DNA from 4 places in the Alteromonas sp. S015 genome. Region 1 is predicted to be linked to each of the others. Evidence: predicted binding sites of a transcription regulator. Region 1 holds the regulator's gene; each other region holds the start of a gene.
The links. The regulator sigma-54, encoded in region 1, starts transcription at its own class of promoters, with help from an activator protein. The targets are predictions, from matches to a motif close to GTTGGCACGNNNNTNGNNT.
Positions count from the first base shown of each region.

Region 2: the regulator sigma-54 is predicted to act here: its motif matches at 3,144-3,162, upstream of fliE (flagellar hook-basal body complex protein FliE).
Region 3: the regulator sigma-54 is predicted to act here: its motif matches at 3,266-3,284, upstream of V7R42_RS11705 (nidogen-like domain-containing protein).
Region 4: the regulator sigma-54 is predicted to act here: its motif matches at 2,209-2,227, upstream of V7R42_RS18290 (DUF2884 family protein).

Region 1 covers NZ_JAZETO010000002.1:281,395-287,000, forward strand. Annotated here, with positions in the region: gene rapZ (RNase adapter RapZ) at 1-461, opposite strand, end outside; gene ptsN (PTS IIA-like nitrogen regulatory protein PtsN) at 545-988, opposite strand; gene hpf (ribosome hibernation promoting factor) at 1,002-1,289, opposite strand; gene V7R42_RS05300 (RNA polymerase factor sigma-54) at 1,320-2,801, opposite strand; gene lptB (LPS export ABC transporter ATP-binding protein) at 2,875-3,600, opposite strand; gene lptA (lipopolysaccharide transport periplasmic protein LptA) at 3,603-4,148, opposite strand; gene lptC (LPS export ABC transporter periplasmic protein LptC) at 4,117-4,695, opposite strand; gene kdsC (3-deoxy-manno-octulosonate-8-phosphatase KdsC) at 4,692-5,240, opposite strand; gene V7R42_RS05325 (KpsF/GutQ family sugar-phosphate isomerase) at 5,241-5,606, opposite strand, start outside.
Region 2 covers NZ_JAZETO010000001.1:918,622-924,227, forward strand. Annotated here, with positions in the region: gene fliG (flagellar motor switch protein FliG) at 1-1,022, opposite strand, end outside; gene fliF (flagellar basal-body MS-ring/collar protein FliF) at 1,035-2,729, opposite strand; gene fliE (flagellar hook-basal body complex protein FliE) at 2,742-3,077, opposite strand; gene V7R42_RS04015 (sigma-54-dependent transcriptional regulator) at 3,318-4,655, opposite strand; gene V7R42_RS04020 (sensor histidine kinase) at 4,672-5,606, opposite strand, start outside.
Region 3 covers NZ_JAZETO010000005.1:285,085-290,690, reverse strand. Annotated here, with positions in the region: gene miaE (tRNA isopentenyl-2-thiomethyl-A-37 hydroxylase MiaE) at 1-611, opposite strand, end outside; gene V7R42_RS11715 (acyl carrier protein phosphodiesterase) at 808-1,395, shown strand; gene V7R42_RS11710 (S10 family peptidase) at 1,546-3,162, shown strand; gene V7R42_RS11705 (nidogen-like domain-containing protein) at 3,350-4,606, shown strand; gene V7R42_RS11700 (invasion associated locus B family protein) at 4,660-5,154, shown strand; gene V7R42_RS11695 (LysR family transcriptional regulator) at 5,166-5,606, opposite strand, start outside.
Region 4 covers NZ_JAZETO010000011.1:27,745-33,350, reverse strand. Annotated here, with positions in the region: gene V7R42_RS18295 (NAD-dependent epimerase/dehydratase family protein) at 216-1,028, opposite strand; gene V7R42_RS18290 (DUF2884 family protein) at 1,261-2,091, opposite strand; gene V7R42_RS18285 (hypothetical protein) at 2,438-2,629, shown strand; gene V7R42_RS18280 (mechanosensitive ion channel family protein) at 2,734-4,050, opposite strand; gene V7R42_RS18275 (acyltransferase) at 4,054-4,947, opposite strand; gene V7R42_RS18270 (acyltransferase) at 4,944-5,606, opposite strand, start outside.

The DNA of each region.
Region 1 (5,606 bases):
CCCAGAATGCGCTCTCTTATTAACTCTGCTAGCTGGTGAATGGTGAGCTTATCGGTATCTAAATATAAATCTGCGCGCTCTGCAATGGGGGCAAGTAGAGCAGATTCGGCTTTGATGGCTTCTGATAAAGATTTATTGAGCTTCGCTAGAGGGTGAAGGCGGCGAGTTTCGCTAAAACGCTTAACCAATACATCATCGCTTGCATCAATATAAACAATTGTCATGGACCACGAAGAAGGTAGGTAGTCTAGAATTTCTACCAAGTCGTCTGGGTTTTTGGGTAAGTTTCTTACATCAATGCTCACCGCTACCTGATCATATTCATCCACAACGGTATGAGTCAGTGTAGGAAGTAAGTTTACCGGAATATTGTCAACGCAGTAATAACCTAAATCTTCCAAAGCGCGAAGTGCGACAGATTTACCAGATCCCGAACGACCACTGATTATAATCAGCTTCACCTAACTTCTCCCTATATTCTGGTTCAATCATATACGCGTTGTTGAATTAGGCGCCTACTTAACGATGAAAAGACGCTTAATGGTTAACTTAATGCAGAAAGTATATCGTCGCTAGTTGTTGCGCGACGTATCGCTTTGATCGTTTCTTTGTCGCTCAGTTTGCCTGCCACTGTGGCTAGCGTTTGAAGGTGTCCTTCGGTTTGCTCCTCGGGAACGAGTAGTGCAAAAAATATGTCTACGGGTTTTTCGTCAAGGGCGTCAAAGTCAATAGCAGGCGTGCTGGTTACAACAATTGCTATCACTTTCTCAAGGCCTGCTAAGCGGCCATGGGGCAGGGCGATACCATTGCCGATGCCTGTGCTACCCATACGCTCTCGAGCCATCAAACTGTTGAGTACCGTTGCTTGGTCAATGTTTTCGTTTTGCTTGGCAGCGATATCAGCGATGATCTCAAGAATTCGCTTTTTACTGTTACACTGAACCGCACACTCGGTGCGGTCCAGACTTACGATGGCTTGTATATCCATGCTTAATTGACTACTAGTGTTTTTTCAGTTTTTCCTTATGCTTGATTACCTGCCGGTCGAGTTTATCAACCATGCTGTCAATCGCCGCATACATGTCTGTATTTTCTGAGGATGCGAATACTTCAGCGCCACTTAAATGAACGGTCGCTTCGGCTTTTTGATTTAATTTTTCAACGTTCAGGATGACATGCACATTAGAAATGTGATCAAAGTGACGTTCAAGTTTGCTGAACTTCGTATCGACATAATTACGCAAAGAGTCGGTGATTTCGACATGATGACCAGTAAGGTTGATTTGCATATTTCGTCTTCCTTATATTATTAAGCCCGTTTAGATAAGGCTTTTGCGTTGGTTCGACGGCGGAATCGATAAAGATTCCCGGTACTTTGCTATTGTTCGCCGGGCAACCTTAATGCCTTGTTCGGCCAACAATGAAGCAATCTTGCTATCGCTTAGCGGCTTGCTGGGCTTTTCAGCGGCCACTAATTTTTTGATCAATGCTCGAATCGCTGTAGACGAGCATTCACCACCAGACTCAGTTGCAACGTGACTTGAGAAGAAATATTTCAATTCGAAGATTCCACGTGGCGTGTGCATGTACTTCTGCGTTGTTACTCGCGAAATAGTCGATTCGTGCATATCTACCATTTCTGCGACATCATTTAGCACCATTGGTTTCATCATTTCCGGACCGTGCTCAAAAAAGCCCATTTGTTGCTGCACAATACAGTTTGCAACCTTCATCAATGTATCATTGCGAGATTCAAGGCTCTTTATGAACCACTTGGCCTCTTGCATGTGTGAGCGGATGAATTGTGAGTCGCTACTATTCTTGGCACGGCGACTCATGGCTGCGTACTGTTGGTTAACACTTAGTTTAGGCAGACTGTCAGGGTTCAGCTCAACCACCCAACGGCCATTCTTTTTGGTCACTGATACATCAGGAATAACATACTCAGGCTCTTTAGTAACTAAAGCACTACCTGGACGAGGATTCAAGGTTTGCAGTAAACGCATTGCCTCGCGCAGCTGATCTTCTTTTAATCGGCTTTTACGCATAAGCGTACGATAGTCTTTACTGCTCAGTAAGTCAGAGTATTCTTCAATCAGTTGTTTCGCTTCAGCAAGCCACGGTGTGTCTTCTGAAAACTGGCGCAATTGCACCATTAAACATTCTTGTGGAGAGCGTGAGCCAGAACCAATAGGGTCGAACATCTGAATGCGCTTAAGCACACATTCTATTTCGTCCATTTCAATCGGCTCTTCCATATCATCATCGTTAACCGCTTCTAAAATTTCATCAAGGGTAACGGTTAAATAACCTGACTCGTCGATAGAGTCGATGATTGCTGTAGCGATAGCGCGATCGGTATCCGAGAAATGAGTAAGGCGCATTTGCCACAATAGGTGCTCTTGAATATCTTCAGTAGTCTCACCTTGGAAGATCTGCTCGTCGTCATTAGATGGACCCGGAGCGGGAGAAGATGAAGCGGAGTAGTATTCATCCCATGTGCTGTCGATAGGCAGCTCATCGGGAAGATCGTTTTTTTCTAATGCATCACCCGCTTCTAGCGTGTCACTAGATGCAGAAGCAGTGGCCTCAGAACCCCCGTCGTCATTATCGATATTGTTCTTTTCTAACTGTGGCTCGTCGTTACCTTCTTCAATTTCTAATAGTGGATTAGAGTCGAGCGCTTCTTGAATTTCCTGTTGAAGATCAAGTGTAGAAAGCTGCAGCAGTTTAATGGCCTGCTGAAGCTGTGGCGTCATGGTAAGTTGTTGGCTAAATTTTAGCTGTAAAGATGGTTTCATCTACGTCTTATTTTAATGCTCTAAATTGAATATACCGGAGCGAAACTGAAAAATGACAATTCAGTTACACTAACTATAGCCTGAATTGTTCGCCTAGGTATACATCCCTTACTTTTTGATTACTTAAAACCTGTTCCGCGGTTCCCTGCGCAATAAGCTCGCCATGACTCACAATGTACGCTTTTTCACAAACATCCAATGTCTCTCGTACGTTATGGTCTGTGATAAGGATTCCAATACCCCTATCGCGAAGATGTTGTATTATCTTCTTTATATCATTAACTGATATTGGATCAACACCAGCAAATGGTTCGTCTAACAAAATAAATTGCGGTTTTGCGGCCAGGGCACGGGCAATCTCAACGCGACGGCGCTCGCCCCCTGATAAACTCATCCCCGTACTATTACGTATATGGTTAATATTAAATTCATCAAGTAGCGCATCTGCTTCTTCTTCCTGCTGAAGTGAATTTAAATCTTTACGGGTTTGCAGTATGGCCATGATATTTTCATGTACCGTTAGCTTTCTAAAAATAGACGCTTCCTGCGGTAGGTAGCCAATTCCGCGGCGTGCACGCTCGTGCATAGGCTGGTGAGTTAGCTCATTGTCGTCGATTTCAATCTTGCCTTTATCCAGATTCACCAAACCAACAATCATATAGAAGGTAGTGGTCTTACCGGCACCATTAGGCCCAAGAAGGCCGACAATCTGACCTGTTGAGACTGAAAGACTCACATCGCGAACAACTTGTCGCGATTTATATGCTTTAGCAAGGTTTTTAGCGCTCAAAGTTGCCATTGCTATTCATTGTCCTTGTTGTCTTTCTTTGACGTTGTTTTACGAATAGTTTCAGGCGTAAATACAGTTGTTACGCGACCTTCACCATTCTTACCCTTACCACCCGTTGCCAGCAATTGCTCAGTAATCATGTCAAATGTGATTTTATCACCTTGTACTTTGCTGGTGTCTTGTTGTAATTCAGCGTTACCCGCTAAAGAAATAGTGCGATTGATCACCTCGTAGCGTATTTCATTGGCTTTAGCTGACACTGGCGTACCGTCTTCAAGCGATTGAGAATAGCTTGCAGGTTTGCCTCGGGCGATAAATATTTCTCGTCCGCTTCCATCTGTTGCAATAACTTCAACCTCATCAGCTTTAATAACAAGAGAACCTTGCGTAATGAGTACGTCTTCCTTGTAAAGCGCGGTTTTATTTTTACCGTCAATAAATTGGGTGTTTGACCCTATTTTAATGGGCTGTGAAAAATCTTCTTCACTGGCAAGCGCAGCACCACTAGCGATGGCAAGTATAAGACTAGTTGCTAGGGGAATAAGTCGTTTGTACATGGTCTAAAAGCTCGTATTCTTGTGTGCGTAAGTTCGCGTTAAACCCGTTACTTAGAATAAGGTATTGTGTACCTAGTATCTCAACGGGTTGATCAGATGTCATTTGTTTCGTGTCTAAATTTATCTGGATGTATTCGGTTGATAAACTTTTGACAAAATCATCGGCAGTTTGATTTTCAATAACAACGCTATTTTCAAGTTGGATTAGCTCATTGTTGTAGAGCGTTCCTTCTTTCGCCGTCACCACCCAGGGCGACGACGCGTTTTCTGTATAAAGCGTGTATTTAGGTTGTTGAAACAATACAAAGCCAAGCTGGTCATAATGTTCCATCGACTCTGCAAACACCTTGTGATTTAACTCCCCGTCTTGATTGTACAGTGTAGTGGTTAGATTTCTCGCTTTGTAGGCGGGCTTGAGTGCATCGTTTTCACCTCTTCCCTGCATTTCAGGCTGCTCTTCCATCCACGTAGGGATGTACATAAACAACGCCAGAATGAATAGCGCAGATATGCTTAATCCTAAGCGATTAAAGCCAAACAGGCTCATACACTCGCTCCAAAAATCTCATTTGATACACCTTTGGCTTGCAAAATAGTATCCGAAATTTCTCGGACTGCTCCAAAACCACCAGGTAGCGAAGTAATCCAGTTTGCATTTTTTGCCACGTAAGGATGGGCATCGGCAACCGCAATTTTGACCGCTACGTGATTAAACATACCCGTATCTGGCATGTCATCACCAACCGCAGCTACTTCATCAGTGTTTAACTCAAGGCTTTTCATCAGTTCGCTGAGCGCGCCTGCTTTATTCTCTTCGCCCTGAATTATATGTGCAACGTTAAGTGCCTTCATTCTATTTTCAACAATGGCAGAGCGGCGACCTGTAATCACAGCTACATTGACTCCATTGCTCACTAACGCTTTAACACCATATCCATCGCGCGTATGGAATGCTTTCAGCTCTTCGCCTTCGTTACCCAGATAAATGCGGCCGTCAGAAAACACACCATCTACGTCACACACCAACAGCTTAATATGCGCTAACTTTTTAAAGAGCGCTCCGTCTAAATCGGTATACAAGGTCGTTGCCATTTAAAGTACTCCTGCTTTCAATAGCATGTGCATGTTGAAGGCCCCAACAGGTTTACGCTTCTCGTCAGTAACCATTAACGCGCTTATCTTGTGAGTTTCCATTAAGTTAAGGGCTTCAACAGCCAATTGATCTGCGATAGTCGTTTTACCGCCTTGAGTCATTACATCTTTCACTGCTGCACCGTGCACATCAATGCGGGCATCGAGTATTCGTCTTAAATCGCCGTCGGTAAAGACGCCGGCTAATGTACCATCAGAGGCTATCACGCCAGTCATACCCAGACCCTTATTAGAAATTTCTAACAGCGCATCAGCGACGGAAGCATTCTCGCTGATGAGGGGAATATCACTGCCACTTAGCATTAT
Region 2 (5,606 bases), on a different contig from region 1:
CCCCCACCACCAAGCATGATTTCACCAGAGTCAGAAAGTCGACGGGCAACAGAAAGGATCTCTTTTTGGGCCGTTTCCACTTCACTAATACGCACAGGACCCAGCGCTTCCAAGTCATCGTTAAGCATTTCAGCAGCACGCTTGGACATGTTGCGCATAATTTTGTCTTTAAGCTCTTCGTCAGCACCTTTAATGGCTTTAAGCAGCGCGTCTTGCTGCACTTCGCGCAGTATGGCCTGGATGCCCTTGTCGTCTACATCGACTAAATTGTCGAATACAAACATCAGGTCTTGTATTTGTTGGCTCATTTCTTCGTCTTGCTCGCGGATTGCGTCCATTAACTGACCTTCTATCGCGGTATCTAGGTAGTTCATGATGTTCGCCGCAGACTTCAAGCCGCCCATTTTGGCTGCTTGTGTACCCGCTTGACCTGCAAACTGTTTCTCCATGATTTCGTTCAGCTCTTGTAGTGCAGCCGGCTGAACTTCTTCTAGGTTGGCAATTCGCATAAGTAAATCGAGTCGCACTTTTTCCGGGAACTGCGCCAAAATCTCAGCACTTTGTTCAGGCTCTAAATAAGACAATACGATCGTTTGAATCTGCGGGTGCTCGTTGCGAATAATGCTCGCTACTTGCTTAGAATCCATCCACTTCAATGAGTCTAGTCCCTTTGCACCACTTCCCATAAGGATTTGATCAATGAGGTTGGCGGCCTTATCTTCACCCAACGCGGCGGTTAGCGCACGTTTTACGAAGTCTTGGCTTTGGAAACCAATGGTACTGTAGTTCTGAATTTCTTCAATAAAATGCTTATGAACCGCCGTAATTTTGGTTTGCGTCATATCATCCACTTTCGCCATTTCAGTACCAAGTTTTTGTACTTGTTTAGGCTCTAAGTGTTTTAATATCTGCGCGGCGTCTTCTTCAGACAAGCTCAGCAGCAAGATGGCCGCTTTTTCTACGCCTTCTAATTTACTGACGTCATATGACGGCTCGTCAACATTGGCAAGTTCTTCAGCCATAATCTTATCTCACTACTCGTCTTGCATTAACCAGCCCTTCACTACTTGGGCTGATAATTCAGGTTCATTAGCCACAAGGGCACGTACGGCTTTAAGTACATCTTCATCTTTATGCAGGTCAGGCAACATGAGTGAGCCATCTGGCGCAAATCCCACCTGCCCTTCGTCAAAGTCGGACGTTAACATGCTAATGGTATCATCACCTAAGTCTAAACCTTCGTCCGCATCAAATTCATCGGCGTCGTTAGACTCGTCAGGGTTGATAAGACGACGCAGCATAGGTCGAATCACAAAGATGATAAGCACTATTATAACCAAACCACCAACAACTAGCTTAAGAATTGGTAGAAATCCAGGCTGTTCCCAAAGCGGCACATCTTCAATTTCACCTGCATCCATACGGGTAAAAGGTACGCTGACGACTTCTAGCGAGTCACCTCGGGTAACGTCAAAGCCAATGCCACCCTGTAATAGTCTGCGAATGTTCAGTATTTCTTCCTGTTTCCGAGGCGTTGGTGTCATTGCCCCGTCTTCACCCGCAACTTGGGTGTAGTCTACCGCGACAGAGACACTTAGCCTGCGGATAACCCCAGTCTGTTTCTTGGTATGACTGATAGTGGTATCAAGTTCGTAATTACGGGTCGATTCTTTTGCTGAACGTCCAGGCATAGTTTGCTGACCGCCGCCCACCGCATTTTCTGGAATATCGGAATCTAACGGTGGCTGATTTGACAATGCGCCAGGAATACCACCAACACCACCACCAACACTGTTTTCTTCCATGATCATTTCACTGCGAACGGCAGGTAAATCAGGGTTGTAGCTACGCTGGGTCTGCTCCATAGCAGTAAAGTCCATCGCAACGTCAGCTTGTGCTGTGTAGTTACCTATGCCCAATACTGGAATCAATATCGCATCAATTTTCTCTAAATACTCTTGCTCGCGCTGGCGCTCGATTTCGTATTCTTTTCTGGCACGGGCACTCATAGAATCTTGTGAACCCGAATTCAGCAGACGACCATTGCTATCTGTTACCGTTACTTTAGATGGCTCCATGTTTTGAACAGCAGAGGCTACGATATCAACTACCGCATCCACTTCTTCACCTGCTATTACTGCACCACGTTTAGCGGTTAGCACAACCGTTGCCGATGCTTTCTTTTCTCTTCGCGCGAACACGTTCTCTTTGGGCATTGCCAGTAATACTCGCGCTTTTTGAATACTTGCTATATCTTCAATAGTCGCTGCTATTTGTTGCTCTCGAGCATGTTTTAAACGCTCCATTTCAACACGCTGACTTACACCAAACCCCATATCCTGCATGATAATATCGGTACCTGCGTCTGAGGCTTTAGTTAAGCCTTGGCGGGTCATACCTAAACGGATGTTTTGAAATTCATCACTTCTTACATAAACAATATTGCCTTCAAGCTTATAGTCGATCTGGTTTGCATCCATATAATCGAGAGTTTCAATAAGCTCTTGGGTCTCCATCTTCGCAAGCGGTCGATAGTCAGGCTCTTGCGACCATATAACAATGAAGATAGCGATAGCCACACAGATTACCAAAACAACCACCAGGGCCATTTGACGCATCATATCTGTGCTACCTAAGGAGTCCATAAAACCAGATTTATTCTCTGGCTCATCGTCCATTGCTTGATTTTGATCAGGAACCGTAAGGTTTGTACCTGTTGCTTCAGCCATAACCTACCCCACCTACACTGGCATATTCATTATTGTTTTATAGGCTTCAAGTACCTTGTTACGCACTTGCACAGTGGCTTCAAAAGCAATACCCGCCTTTTCTTTTGTTAACATGACTTGGGCTAAGCTTAAGCTAGGGTCGCCCATTTCAAAGCGCTGCTGAGCTTCTTTCGATTCAAGCTGCATGCCGTTTACACCATCTACCGCGTTCTTTAGCATGGTCGAGAAATCACTTGCCGAGCTATTAACTTCACTCAGCGGCTGCTGTTGAAGCTCATTAACTTGAAGACGAGTCTGTCCAATCATGTTCTGCATTTCTTGATACAAACTATTGGCTTTAACGTCCATAACCACTCCTAGTGCTTTTTCGAGACCGCCTGAACACCGGCGAATAACTGATTTATAGGAGTGAGAAAGCAAAGGCCTTGCCAACTTTAAAAGACCATAATTATCAGATAGATAGCGTAAAAATAAGAGAGTGAGCCAATTTTATGGCGTTTAAGTTGACCGGAGCAACAAAAAACCGCCGCCTTTTTCACTAACAAGGCGACGGATAAGGACGGGAAATGGAGGGCTTAGAAAACAGTTTTATGCGGGGACTTCGATACCATCTTCACGCATGCGCGCTAATTTATAACGGAGGGTTCTAGGGCTGATACCCAGCTTCTCTGCCACATCTTTGCGCTTACCGTTGCACGACACGAGTGTATCGAGGATGATTTGGTGCTCTTGGTAACGAAGCTCTGACCCTAACCTATTTTCTTCTACATGCTCTTGTACCGTTTCAACTGGCGCAATGGTATCTTCATCAATCATCAAATCGCTAGCATCGATTTCGTTGTTTTCACACAAAATAAGCGCTCTTTGAACCACATTTTCTAATTCACGAACATTGCCTGGCCAACTGTATTGTGACAGCTTATTGCGTGCAGCAGCGCTAAATCTGATACTGCCAAGCTCTTGAGAGCTTGCGTGACGCTGAACAAGATGCTCGGCAAGAGGTACGATATCGCCGGGACGTTCAGATAAGGGCCGCCACTCAATAGGGAATACATTCAGGCGGTAGTACAAATCTTCTCTAAACTCACCCGCATCTACTGCTTTTCTCAAATCTCGGTTACTGGTAGCGATAACACGAACGTTGAGCTTAACGGTCTTACGCCCGCCAAGACGCTCTACTTCACGCTCTTGCAAAACACGCAACAGCTTTGCTTGAAGCGCCAAATCCATTTCAGTTATTTCATCAAGTAGCAGCGTTCCGTCTTGGGCTTGTTCAAATTTACCCGGGCAAGCTTGAATCGCGCCGGTGAAAGCACCTTTCTCATAGCCGAACAAGGTCGCCTCCAGCATATTCTCTGGAATAGCAGCGCAGTTGATAGCGACAAAAGGCGCATCACAACGCGGCGACTGGTCGTGAATATAGCGAGACAGTACCTCTTTACCCGAACCACTTGGTCCCATTACCATCACTGTGGCATCAGACTTAGCAACTTTGCGAGAAAGCTCAAGTAACTTCAGGCTTGAAGGGTCGGCAACGATCGGTGTACGTGACTCTATTTTTTGAGCTGGCGCGTAGCGCCCCACTAAATTAAGCAGCACTTCTGGAGCAAACGGCTTGGATAGGTAATCGGTTGCTCCATCACGCATTGCCTGCACGGCATCATCAATAGTGGCATAAGCAGTCATTAATAGCACCGGCATATTGGGGTACTTGGCCTTAACACTTTTAAGTAGCGTTAAACCGCTCATTTCGCCCATTTGGATATCGCTAACCACTAAATCGACGGAGCGCGAAGATAATACCGTTAACGCTTCTTCAGCACAGTCAGCCGCAACAACCTCGTAGTTGCCCAGTAAAAGGGTGTCCAGGAGTGCTTCGCGTAGACCCGCGTCATCTTCAACAATTAAAATGGTAGTTTTAGACATTATTCTCTCCTATGACTTACGCAACATGAGTCAATGATTGTGAAGATTGAGCGTTTAACTCACACGGCAAAGACACGCTAAAGCACGCTCCACCTTCTGGCATATTCGATACACTAAGCACACCGTTGTGCGCATTTACCACCGATTTAACGACCGCAAGACCAAGGCCAGTGCCATGAGTTTTGGTCGTGAAAAACGGTTCAAAAATTTTGTTTGTCAGCTTATCCGGTACGCCAGGGCCCTTATCAGTAATAGTCAAATGCAGTCGTTGATCCGATACTGACGTTTCTACATGTACGCACTCCCCTTTTGGAGTGACTTGGCTTGCATTATGGATAAGGTTTAATATCGCGCCTTGAAGTGCAGTAAGATTACCGGTAATAAATACGTTTTGATCGAAGCCGCTAAACGTTAGTGTCTGCTGCGCTTGAGCCGTCATAGTCTGTGCACTGCCTTCAACAGAAGTAAACAACTCACTCAAGCTGATTTGGCTGACCACCTGCTCTTCTCCTGATTTCGCGAAAAGCAGCATGTCGTTAACCTGACTCTCTAGCTCTTTAAGTCTGTCAGTTAATTTGCTCGCAAATTGAGTATGCGCTTCTTTCCCTAAGTCTTTACGGGTTAAATTTGATGCGTAAAGCATAGCAGCAGACAGAGGTGTACGAATTTGGTGGGCAAGGGACGCCACCATCTTGCCAAGAGAAGAAAGCCGCTGCATATGACTCACGCGCGCTTGCAGATGCCTGGTTTCCGTCAAGTCGGTTATAACAATTAATTGACCAGGCTCTTTTTCTAACGGCGTGATAGAAAGCTTCACTCGGCGACCATCTACTAACGATACTTCGTGGCCGTCATCCGCTCTAGGTTTGAAAGAGCGCCTGATAATACTTCGCCATACTTCTTCTTCCAGCGGCTCACCTAACAGCGCTTTTGCCTGTTCATTGGCTTGGC
Region 3 (5,606 bases), on a different contig from region 1:
GACACATAGAACTTGCCTAAATCTTCAGAAACATACGGCGCGAGTTTGGCAAAGCGTTCGCAGGAACGTGCTTCAATGTAGGCGCCACAAATGAGTTTGTCGACGAGCTTTTCCGGCTCATAAGTGCGTACGTGACGCAGCAAACCATTGGCATAACGACTGGATGTTACCGATTTATATTCGAACCCTAACTCGTGCATAATTTCTAGCACTTGGTAAAAATGGTGTAGCTCTTCTTTAATCAGCATAACCATTTTATCCAGCATATCTTTTTTAAACGTGTCTAGCCCATCGGTGTTAAACACATTTTTTGAAAGGTGCTTAGTATTTAGCGATTGCCAATCACCTTCATGGCGATAAGTAAAATCTTCATAAGGCTTCAACCAGCCCAGCAGTACCTTACTTGTTTCATCATCAGCCACATAGCGACGAAGCAGGTACATAGCCGACTGAGCCGCTTTAAGCTCGCAAATTAAATGATCGGTAAGGATAACCCTAAGGTTTTCTTCTTTCTGCGCTTCATCTATCCACGACTGTGGCGTCTCGCAATGTAAAAAGGCATTGACGGGTGAAAGTAGAGACGTGACTTCAGAGGAAGATATTACAGACATGTTGAAACTCAGTTTTAAGTGCTACGAATTTTCAGTTACATTTGAATTTGTCATACTTTCAACGGTAGTGTCGGCAAGGCAGTTGTCTGCGCTCTAGACTGAGGCTATCCAAATTCAATGCTTCTGAACTGAGCGCCGATTTTACTTGATACCCGCAAGCCCTTACAACTTAAAATCGAGACCTCTAAGTAACAAAATGAATTATCTTGCCCATCTTTTCTTAGCCCGCCCTACAGCCGATTCTCATTTCGGCAATTTACTCGGTGACTTCAGGCGAGGTGTTGATATAAGCAGATTTGGCAATGCAGTTCAGCTAGGTCTTAAAAATCACTACGAAGTCGATAGGTTCACCGATAGTCATACCAGTGTTTTGGCAGCGAAGGCGCTTTTTCATAAAAGTCGTCGGCGCTTTGCACCTGTAGCGCTGGATATCTACTTCGATCACTTGCTGATTAAACACTGGACGTCGTTTACAACACAGGGTTTTGACGTCTTCAGAGAACAAAGTTTCTCACTGTTAGAACAGCGATTGCCCACTATGCCAAGAACGATGCAGCACAGTGTCGGGCATATGATAACTCATGACTGGTTTGAGGGTTACGCTAAGGAAGAGGGCATTGTTAAAGCGATTGCTGTTGTCGCTAAGCGTATTCGTTTCCCCAACACGTTTCATCTTGCCGTGGATGATATCAATGCGAATCAAGGCGAGATTGAAGCGAGATTCTTGGAGTTTTTCCCTGAACTCATTACACATATTAGAAATAACGGCCCTGAGAATATTTGAAAGGCTTAACCGTGTTTCAGAAGTGTATCGAAGAAATTGGTAGTTTTGTCGTTCATTGCAAAGCTGTTCCGCGAACAGAGATATAGTAAAACGTGCAAAATAAAGACATGCCAAAAACGATAAGGTTAACGACACAAAAAGATAATTATGATGAATATTCAATCCTTAGTTCGAAATACATTGTCCCTGTTATTTAGTCTGGGTAACAATAAGTACAGCGCCAAATCGCATCCGACTTCAGCATGGTTAGTGGCAGCCTTGATTGTATCTGTAAGTCTACCTGCCTTTGCTTCAGCGCAAGAAGAAAGGTCATCTGCACATGCTCGTTCAATAAAAATTGATAGCAGTGTAGTGACAGAGCACGAAACTAAAATCCTTGGCAAGCGTGTAAAGTACAGCGCGACCACAGGTACTCAACCGGTTTGGAACAGTAAAGACGAAGCGGTCGCCACTTTGTTTTACACTTACTATCAGCGCACTGACGTAAAAGAAAATACTGAGCGCCCGCTTATTATTTCATTCAACGGTGGGCCAGGCTCTGCGTCGGTGTGGATGCATGTAGCTTATACAGGCCCTCGTATTTTAAATATTGACGATGAGGGGTATCCGGTTCAGCCCTATGGTGTTCAAACGAACCCTTACTCCATTTTGGATGTGGCTGACATTGTGTTTGTTAACCCAGTAAACACTGGGTATAGCCGAGTGTTGCCTAAAGCCGATGGCAGCATGCCGTCGCAAGATGAGCAGCAGAAAATGTTTTTCGGCGTAAACGCCGACATTAGCTATTTGGCAGACTGGGTGAATACTTTTGTAACGCGTAATAATCGCTGGCGTTCACCTAAATATCTTATCGGTGAAAGTTACGGCACTACGCGCGTTTCAGGGCTAGCATTGGAGCTTCAAAATCGTCAGTGGATGTACTTAAACGGCGTGGTACTAGTGTCGCCAACTGACATTGGTATAGAGCGAAATGGACCAGTTAAAGCTGCCAATCGACTGCCTTATTTTGCTGCAGCGGCGTGGTATCACAATAAGCTTGAACCAGAGTTGCAAAGCAAAGATCTCACCGAATTATTGCCTGAAGTTGAAGATTTCACCATTAATACGCTTGTCCCTGCTCTGGCCAAAGGGGGCTTCATTGGTGAAACAGAAAAGCGCGATGTGCTAAAAAAAATGGCGCGCTATTCTGGGCTAAGCGAAATGTCTATTGCGCAAAATAACTTAGACGTGACTACGGCCTTCTTCTGGAAAGACTTGCTGCGCGATGAAGGGAAGACGCTAGGTCGTTTAGACAGCCGCTATTTGGGTATAGATGCTAAGCAAAGCGGCGACCGCCCTGACTATTGGGCCGAGCTAACATCATGGCTGCATTCGTTCACGCCTGCCATTAACTACTATTTGCGCGAAGAACTAAATTATAAAACTGATATTAAGTACAACATGTTTGGAAACGTGCACCCATGGGATAGAAGCAATAATCAAACGGGTGAAAACCTGCGATTGGCTATGGCGCAAAATCCTTATCTGAATGTGATGATTCAAGCTGGCTATTACGACGGTGCTACGAACTACTTTGATGCCAAGTACACGATGTGGCAGCTCGATAAAAGTGGTAATTTAAAAGACCGTTTGAGTTTTAAGGGATATCGTAGCGGCCACATGATGTACCTGCGTCGCGACGACTTAAAACAGTCTAACCAAGACCTACGCGAGTTTATTAAAATGAGTACACCAGGCAAAGGCGTACCTGCTGAATACAAGCGCTAGTACATCTATAAAATGAAAGACATGGATGTCGGTTTTTTTTACATTTATTTAATAATAATCGTTTGGTTTTTTCTATGCTCTTGTATTTAAAGGTTAATTTATATTTGGCTCACACCTTGCTAAACACGGTGTGCTAAAGCAGCCTATTAAATAAATTCTAATTAACAATAATTACAAGGACGTATACATGCTAAAGTCTTCGCGTTTATCCTTATCCTTACTGGCGAGCGCAGCGCTAGCCTTTTCTATATCAAGCACTGCCGCTAATGCCTCTGTACTTCTTTCCGGTTGGGATGGTTCTACCGAAAGTGGTTTTGGTAATTTGGCGATGAATGGTAATGATGATGAGTCATCGGGCGCTATCGTATTTGATTCATTTGAATCGCTTTCCTTCGAAAGCGGCCTAAACTTTTTCGGTACTTCGTACGATAGATTCTTTATCAATAATAACGGTAACATTACGTTCAATAACCCTGTAGGTACATTCACTCCAGACGCGTTTCCTAACAACAACCAGCCTATGATCGCGCCATTTTGGGGTGATGTAGATACAAGCTGTGCAGAGTGTGGCGACGTGTTTATCGGTTCACCCAATGCAAACACGCTGGTAGTGACATGGAACGATGTTGGCTACTATGACCAAAACAGTAACCCTACTAACACATTTCAATTAGTGTTAATTGATAGGAATGACACTGGTGCAGGTAATTTTGACGTTGAGTTTCGATATGAAGACATCGGCTGGACTTCAGGTGACGCATCAGATGGTATACCGGCTCAGGCGGGTTATGACGCAGGTGACGGTGAGAACTTTTTCACTGTTCCAGGCTCTCGAACTGCCGCCATTGCTGACATAGATGAAAGTAACAGTAATACAGGCACGCCTGGTATCTGGAAGTTTGCTATTCGCGAAGGTGTGTTGCCAGGCGATAATCCTGAAAACCCTATTTTGCCAATAGTTAACCCAGAAACGCCGACTGACTACGAATTTGAATTCTCTATTGATGATCCTGACGAACTTGTTTTCATAGACCCAGACGTAGCAGTAGGTTACGACTATATCGTCAATAGCGGTCCCAATATCGCATCGGTGCTCTTACCAGAAGGTTTTGATGACAACTTGTTTGATTTGTTCCTTTGGGATAGTGTTCTAATGGATTGGTTCGATACGGGTACAGACATTGTTGGTGGCGAAGAATACAATTTTAACTCGCCTGTGGACCGCTTCAGAATAATGGGTATTGATATTTCCAATATGCTTGAACCCACGCCTGACGCATTTGTAACGGGTTTAACGTTCGATGGCTCTGGTGTCATTAACATGAACCAGAATGCAGTAACTGTATTTGTACCTGACTCAACACCAGTTCCTGCGCCCAGCACGCTATTTCTTATGCTAGGTGCGCTGTTTGGTACTACTTTTATGAGAAAGCGCAAGCAGTAAAATTGGCACTAAGAAGGGGAGCGTGAGCTCCCTATTTCTGCTAAGAGGTGAAAGTGAAATATTTAGTTATATTTAGTTCGATACTTGCGTCGTTTTCTTCATGGGCCGTTACAACGAGTGATTTTGGAAGTTGGAGTTTGTTGTGTAACGATTCATCGATATGTACGCTTAGTCAGCTTGTTGCCAAAGATAAAGAAGCAACAAAGGTATTATTGGGTGTCAATGTTGATTACTCTTATTCGCAAGATTTTCCAGTTTTAAAGATAAAGCTTCCAAAAAACACGCTAACAAAAAATGGGGTCGGAGTAAAAATTGATGAATTTGCGCCCTTACAAGTGCCTTTTTCTGGGTGCGATGAAAAGACCTGCCAAAGCATAATCAAAATTGATAGTGAGCTCTTAGCGCAAATGCATAACGGTGAAACCATGTTAGTTGCATTTCAGAAGTCTGAAAGCCAGCAGGTTACCTTACCCATATCGTTAGCAGGCTTTGACGAAGCATACGCGAAGCTTAATCAAAACGTTAAAACTGAACCTAATAGTCTTTAATTAGGTGAGTTTTAACATACGCCCGCTTTTTTGAGCTGCGCTAAACAATCCGCGCAGCGTTCTTTTAGCATGTCTCTAAATAGCCTTACTGCAGGCGTTATTGATTGGCGGCTTGGGCAAATTAGCCAAAGTTGTTTCGGTTTGGGCTGATATTCAGGCAATAAAGTAACGAGACGGCCTTTTACAACCTCTTCGCACGCATCTAAACCAGACTTAACGGCAACACCTTTCCCTGCAATGGCCCAACGCTTGACTATTTCTCCGTCGTTTGCGGTTCTGTTACCTTGCATTTTTATTTTTAACGGTTTGTCGTTGTGAAAAAACTCCCATTCGTTATAAACCTTGTCATGTAATTGATAAAAGAGCCCGTTGTGTGTTTGCAAGTCTTTAACGTCTTTCGGTTCACCGTGGGCGCTGAGGTAAGAAGGAGAGGCAACAAGTAGACTTGGCAC
Region 4 (5,606 bases), on a different contig from region 1:
TCCTCAGCACTCCTCTAATAGAGTTAGCTAGCAACGACATTGCAACAAACTCTATAAAAAAACGGCAAGCATGAAGCTTGCCGTTTTTTTATCAAAGCGCTTCTTTCGTCACGAACGGTTCCGAAGTCGTTAGCCGCTTAATAAATCTGGCTAAATCCGCCATGCGAATCAGATCACTGCACTCACAGGCCCTGAGGAATAATTCGTTGTCAAACTTAAAACATGCGGTAGGGGTCACCGTATGCTGGCGATATGTTAAGCCTTTCCCAGCTTTTCGTAGCGTCAATTACCTTGCCCGCAGGTGGCGCGTCAGTGTCAGAGAAGAGTGGGGCATCAATGTCCATCGCCTTTGCAGCATCCACATAGTAAATGCCGCGTTTTGGATGAGATAAGCTGCATAGGTGTATAACGTCATTAAGGGGCCTGTCGCAAATGATGGTCGTCAGAGCCCTTACGATGTCATGTACATGTACTAGGTTTATTCGTTTATTTCCTGCATCCAACTGTCTTCCACTTAACGAGCGCGCGGGATGACGGTCTGGGCCCACTAAACCGGCTAGGCGAACAACGCTGATATCAACCAGGTCTCGTTTAGACAATAAATAGTCTTCAATTGTTACGTGGGCTTTAGCAGAAGCTGTTTGTGGCTGTGTAGTGCTTTCTTCGGTAAGCACCTCGTCAGTGGCATCGCCGTAAACCGAGGTGGTGCTGATAAACACAATATGCGCAACGTTTTCGCTGATGGCTTCATCTATCAACTGCAGCATATAATCGGTAAATGATGTGAGATCGGTGTTCCTTCTGCCTGGAGGAATATTCAGCAACAGAGTAGCGTTTGGTAAATGCTTGCACAGCACTGATGCATCATCGCCCAGCGCGTATTTAACCGCGGTAATGCCCTGTTGCTGTAAAGCGAGACACTTCTGTGGGCTTCGAGTGGTGCCAACAATATTGACCTTACCTGAAAGCGCGTTGCCTACATAGCCGGCTAACCAGCCGTAGCCACTAATTACTACATTTTGAGTCATCGATTGAACTCCCCTTCGTTGAGAGCTTAAGAGTACATTAATTGGAGGGCGGTTGTCGTTAATACCTACCATGAACTGTAAAATCAGAAATCTGAATGAGGTGAAATAACAAGAAGTTAGATAGAGACCGGTATGAAAGCAAAAACCGACTGGGTTACAGTCGGTTTCGAAGTTAAGTAATTTGAATTGGAACGTTGTTTCGCTTTGCGATTTAATTCCCTACATTGCCAAACTACATTTTCATTTCGTTGTCGTGGCCGTCTTGGTCATGGTGATCAAGGTCTAGCAAGTTTAAGTCATCTAACCCTGATATGGATGCCTGCATTTTGCCTTCGGCATAATCCGCTTTCTTCAGTACCTTACATAACGCATCGCCTTTGTCTTCTAGCGCAGCTGCTTGGCTTTCTAAGCGATATTCTAAATCTTCACCCCAGCGCTCCATTTTTTGTTCAAACTCTGCCATATCACCGCCCTCCCACAGCATTTGTGTCCCTACGGCAATAAGAATTCTACCCAAAGACTCGCTGATCAAAGATTCAATTTGCGCTTCGAATTCTTGCTCCCAGCTTTCGTCAAACCAACCTGGTTCGTCGAACTTTGTGGAATCAACGCGAATATTGCCCGCGTCATCATAGAATGAGGTGTTAAGCTTGGTTTCAAGCGAGTCAAACAGCTCACGAAAATTGTCGTCCATTTGAGCATCACCCAGTAGTTCGGTGAACACCTCACTTACAGCCACATTGGCAATTTGTAGTCCTTCACTGGCAATATTCAACGTCATAGGAATGGCGATATCAATGTTGTTGTAATATTCACTTACCCAGCGCTGTTGTTCGCTGTCAAGCGATATTGATTCGCCGTTAATGGTCATATTGTGATGGGAGTCAATCGTCATCACTGAGCCGTTATCCATTTGAACCGTTAGATCACCTTGGTAATATTGAATATGACCATCAAGCTCTATGTCACAACTGTTGTTTTGAAAGCTGCTGTCATGCGCAAATGCGTGGCCACTCATTAAAGCACTGGTAAGGGCAACTGAAAGTAATAGTTTCTTAGACATTGTTCATTCCTTAATTTACGTGTGACGCGTTAACGAAAGTGCGCGAAGCAAACTGCAATGCGTTGTAGTGTCACTGTCAGATAGACGCTAGCGATACTCGCTGTTATACCTAAGATAGAGCAATGGCCTTGCCAATATTTAAAGTTTTTATATTTCAAGTAGTTAGTGGTATTTGATGGTTTCTTTATGCTCAGCTAAATACAATATTTAGTGAAATTACTAACTAATTAGTAGTTTTGACTAAGATCAATTAATACCAATAGCGGTACATTTAAGCCAATCCAAGCATGGTGAAATCTTATTTATTGGTGCATAATACCGCCAATATTTTTAAGGGGTTATCACAATGGCTGATTGGATTAATGCAATTATGTTTGGTGTTGCGCTAATTGCCTTTACGCTAGGGCTAAGCAGCATCGTTATGGGCTTTATGACTGCTAAAGCAGGTGCTGAAGGTATGCAGGAAAAAATCGAGTACGGTTTTTTTGGCGTGACTGGTTTAGTACTTTGCTTACTGATGGCCTACGCATTGGCTTAAGCGATAAGCATAAAAAAACCGGCTATCTCAGCCGGTTTTTTTTCGCCTTGAACAATGTCGAGTTCGGTTTATTCGTGGTTACTCTGTTGTTTAGACTCGCGCTTCTACTGAGCATCTTTAGCCGTATTATCGCTTTCTGAACTGTTTCTATAAGCGCTATGTTCTCGGTGGGCAAGCAGCGACAAATGTCCATCACGTTGATAAGCGCGTAAATCGAACAAATCCAGCATAGCCATAACGTGGTCGAAAATATCCGCCTGCACTTTTTCGTACCTCACCCATTCCTTTTGTGCACTGAAGCAGTATATTTCCAAAGGTAACCCAAGTTCATTAGGCGGTAGCTGCCTAACCATGAGGGTCAGTTCTTGGTTTATATCCGGGTGCTTGCGCAAGTACGCTTCTAAATAAGCTCTAAAAGTGCCGATGTTCGTAAGGCGGCGGCTGTTTAGCAGATCAGACTCATCAATGGAGTAATCTCGGTGATAAGCACGGAGTTCATTTTTCTTCTTGTCGATATATTCGTTGATATAGCGAACTTTCGAAAAGCGCTCTAGCATATCGTTGTCACAGAGCTTTATAGAGTGCACATCAATATAAATTGCGCGCTTAATTCTGCGTCCACCAGACTCTTGCATACCGCGCCAGTTCTTTACTGCTTCTGTGGTAAGGCTATAAGTCGGCAGCGTCGAAATAGTTTTATCCCAGTTTTGTACCTTAACGTTAGTAAGGCCTATTTCGAGTATCTCGCCATCTACCTCATATTTAGGCATAGCAATCCAATCGCCCGTATTAAACATGCGGTTGGCAGCAATTTGAATGCCGGCAACAAAGCCTAGGATGGTGTCTCTGAATATTAATAATAAAACAGCAGCAATGGCGGTCAAGCCAGACACTATGAGCAGCGGGCTTCTGTCTACAATTAAAGAAATACTCAATAGTATAGTAATAATTGCAAAGGCGAGTTTGGTGACCTGAATGAAGCCTGTAATAGGAGCGCGTCGAGAAAGCGCTGATGCATTGTACACATCTTCTATTGTACTTAGCATGGCGTAAAGCGCTAACAATCCACTATATAGCATGTAAAGTTGCGCACTTTTAATAACTAAACCATGCATTATCGCTTCATTATCGATAAGTACTGGTGTGGCAATGTAAATAAAGAGGGCAGGGAAGAGGTGCATTAAACGTCTAAAGAAGCCGTGTTCTTGTAATGCGTTGTCCCATTTATTATTCGATTTATACACCCAATTTGCAATTTGAGGGCGTACTAGCAGGCGGGCAACAATATAAATAAGCGCGGCAATAAATAAAACTGACCCTAGTGCAAGTACGCTAAAAAGGGGATCGTCAACGGTTAAATTTGGAAAAATATCTTTTACCAAATGTATGAAGCTATCGCGTATTGAAGCACTGACTTCCATTAATTACGACTCCAACATTTTCTTTATACGGTTGTCTTTATTTTCCCATAGGCCGTTCAACCAGTTCTGGAAATAAAGACGAAACTCAGACTCAGTGCGTTCTGACTTCTGTTGTAATTCAGGTACTGGCGTAACGTTCACATCGATCACGATTTTTGTCATTTGACCGCTTAGCATGGCCATCATAGGGTGGCGTTTATTTTCTGGGTAAAGCAGCGAGATATCTAACACGTTGGTAAACAATTCGCCCATAGCTGATAGAGTAAAGGATACGCCGCCAGCTTTTGGTGGCAGTAGGTTTTCATAGGGACTTTGCTTTGACAGATGCTTCAGTGAAGTGAATCGCGTCCCTTCTACAAAGTTAATTACTGTAGTGGGTACCGTTCTAAATTTTTCGCAATACGCCTTGGTAGTTTCGAGATCCTTTCCTTTTTTCTCTGGGTGCTTTTCTAAATACGCACGGGTATATCTGTGCATGAACGGCATATCAAGTGCCCAAGCGCCTAGTCCGACAAATGGCAGCCAAATAAGCTCTTTCTTTAGAAAAAATTTCGGTGCAGGAATGCGATTTGTCGCGAATTCAATAAGCAGAATAATGTCGAGGTAGCTTAAATGATTGGCAATAATCAGGTACCAACGGTCTTTTGACAATTCACCGTGTACCGAACACTCAATATCGACGCGATTGAACAAGCGTATCATGAGAACGCTGACCCGTCCGAAACTAAACATTAGTCCGTGCATCACTTTATTCCAGAGCGTTCTTACCTTTCCGTTGGGCATAATAAGTTTTACCAAACCCAATAAGATAATTAAGCCTCCCCACAACGCGAGGTTGAGGATTTGCAGCGAAGTATGTAATACGAAAATAAAAGGAGCGAGTACGGCACGGATCATAATGGTTTCTGTGTTGCGTTTATTGAATCTAAAAGTTGATCTTTGGCATGCCAGCGTTCATTTAACCACGTCTGAAAACGAACTCGAACTTGCGGATCATCAAAATAATTGTCGTTGAAAATACCGTTTTCCATAATATCTTTGATAGGCATTACGTTGATATTCACACGAATATTGCGAACTTTACCGCTAACAAAATCCCAAAAAGACGGTACGCCGTTTGGATAATCAATAGTAACATCGATAAGCTTGTGTAAATGATCACCCATGGCAGATAAAACGAATGCAATGCCCCCAGCCTTAGGCTTAAGTAAATGAGTGAAAGGCGAGGCTTGCTTGTCGTGTTTGGCTTGTGTAAAGCGCGTGCCTTCAACAAAATTCATAATACTTACAGGCTTATTTCTAAATTTTTCACATGCTTGGCGCGTGGTTTCCATATCTTTCCCTTTCAAATGTGGGTTTTTGGCCAAATAAGATTTGGAGTACCGGCGCATGAATGGAAAATCGAGTGCCCACCAAGCCAGTCCCAAAATGGGGACATAAATAAGCTCTTTTTTGAGGAAAAACTTCAAAAACGGAATTCTTCGGTTAAACACACGTTGAAGAACTAAGATGTCGACCCAAGATTGATGGTTAGCAACAACGAGATACCAATCATC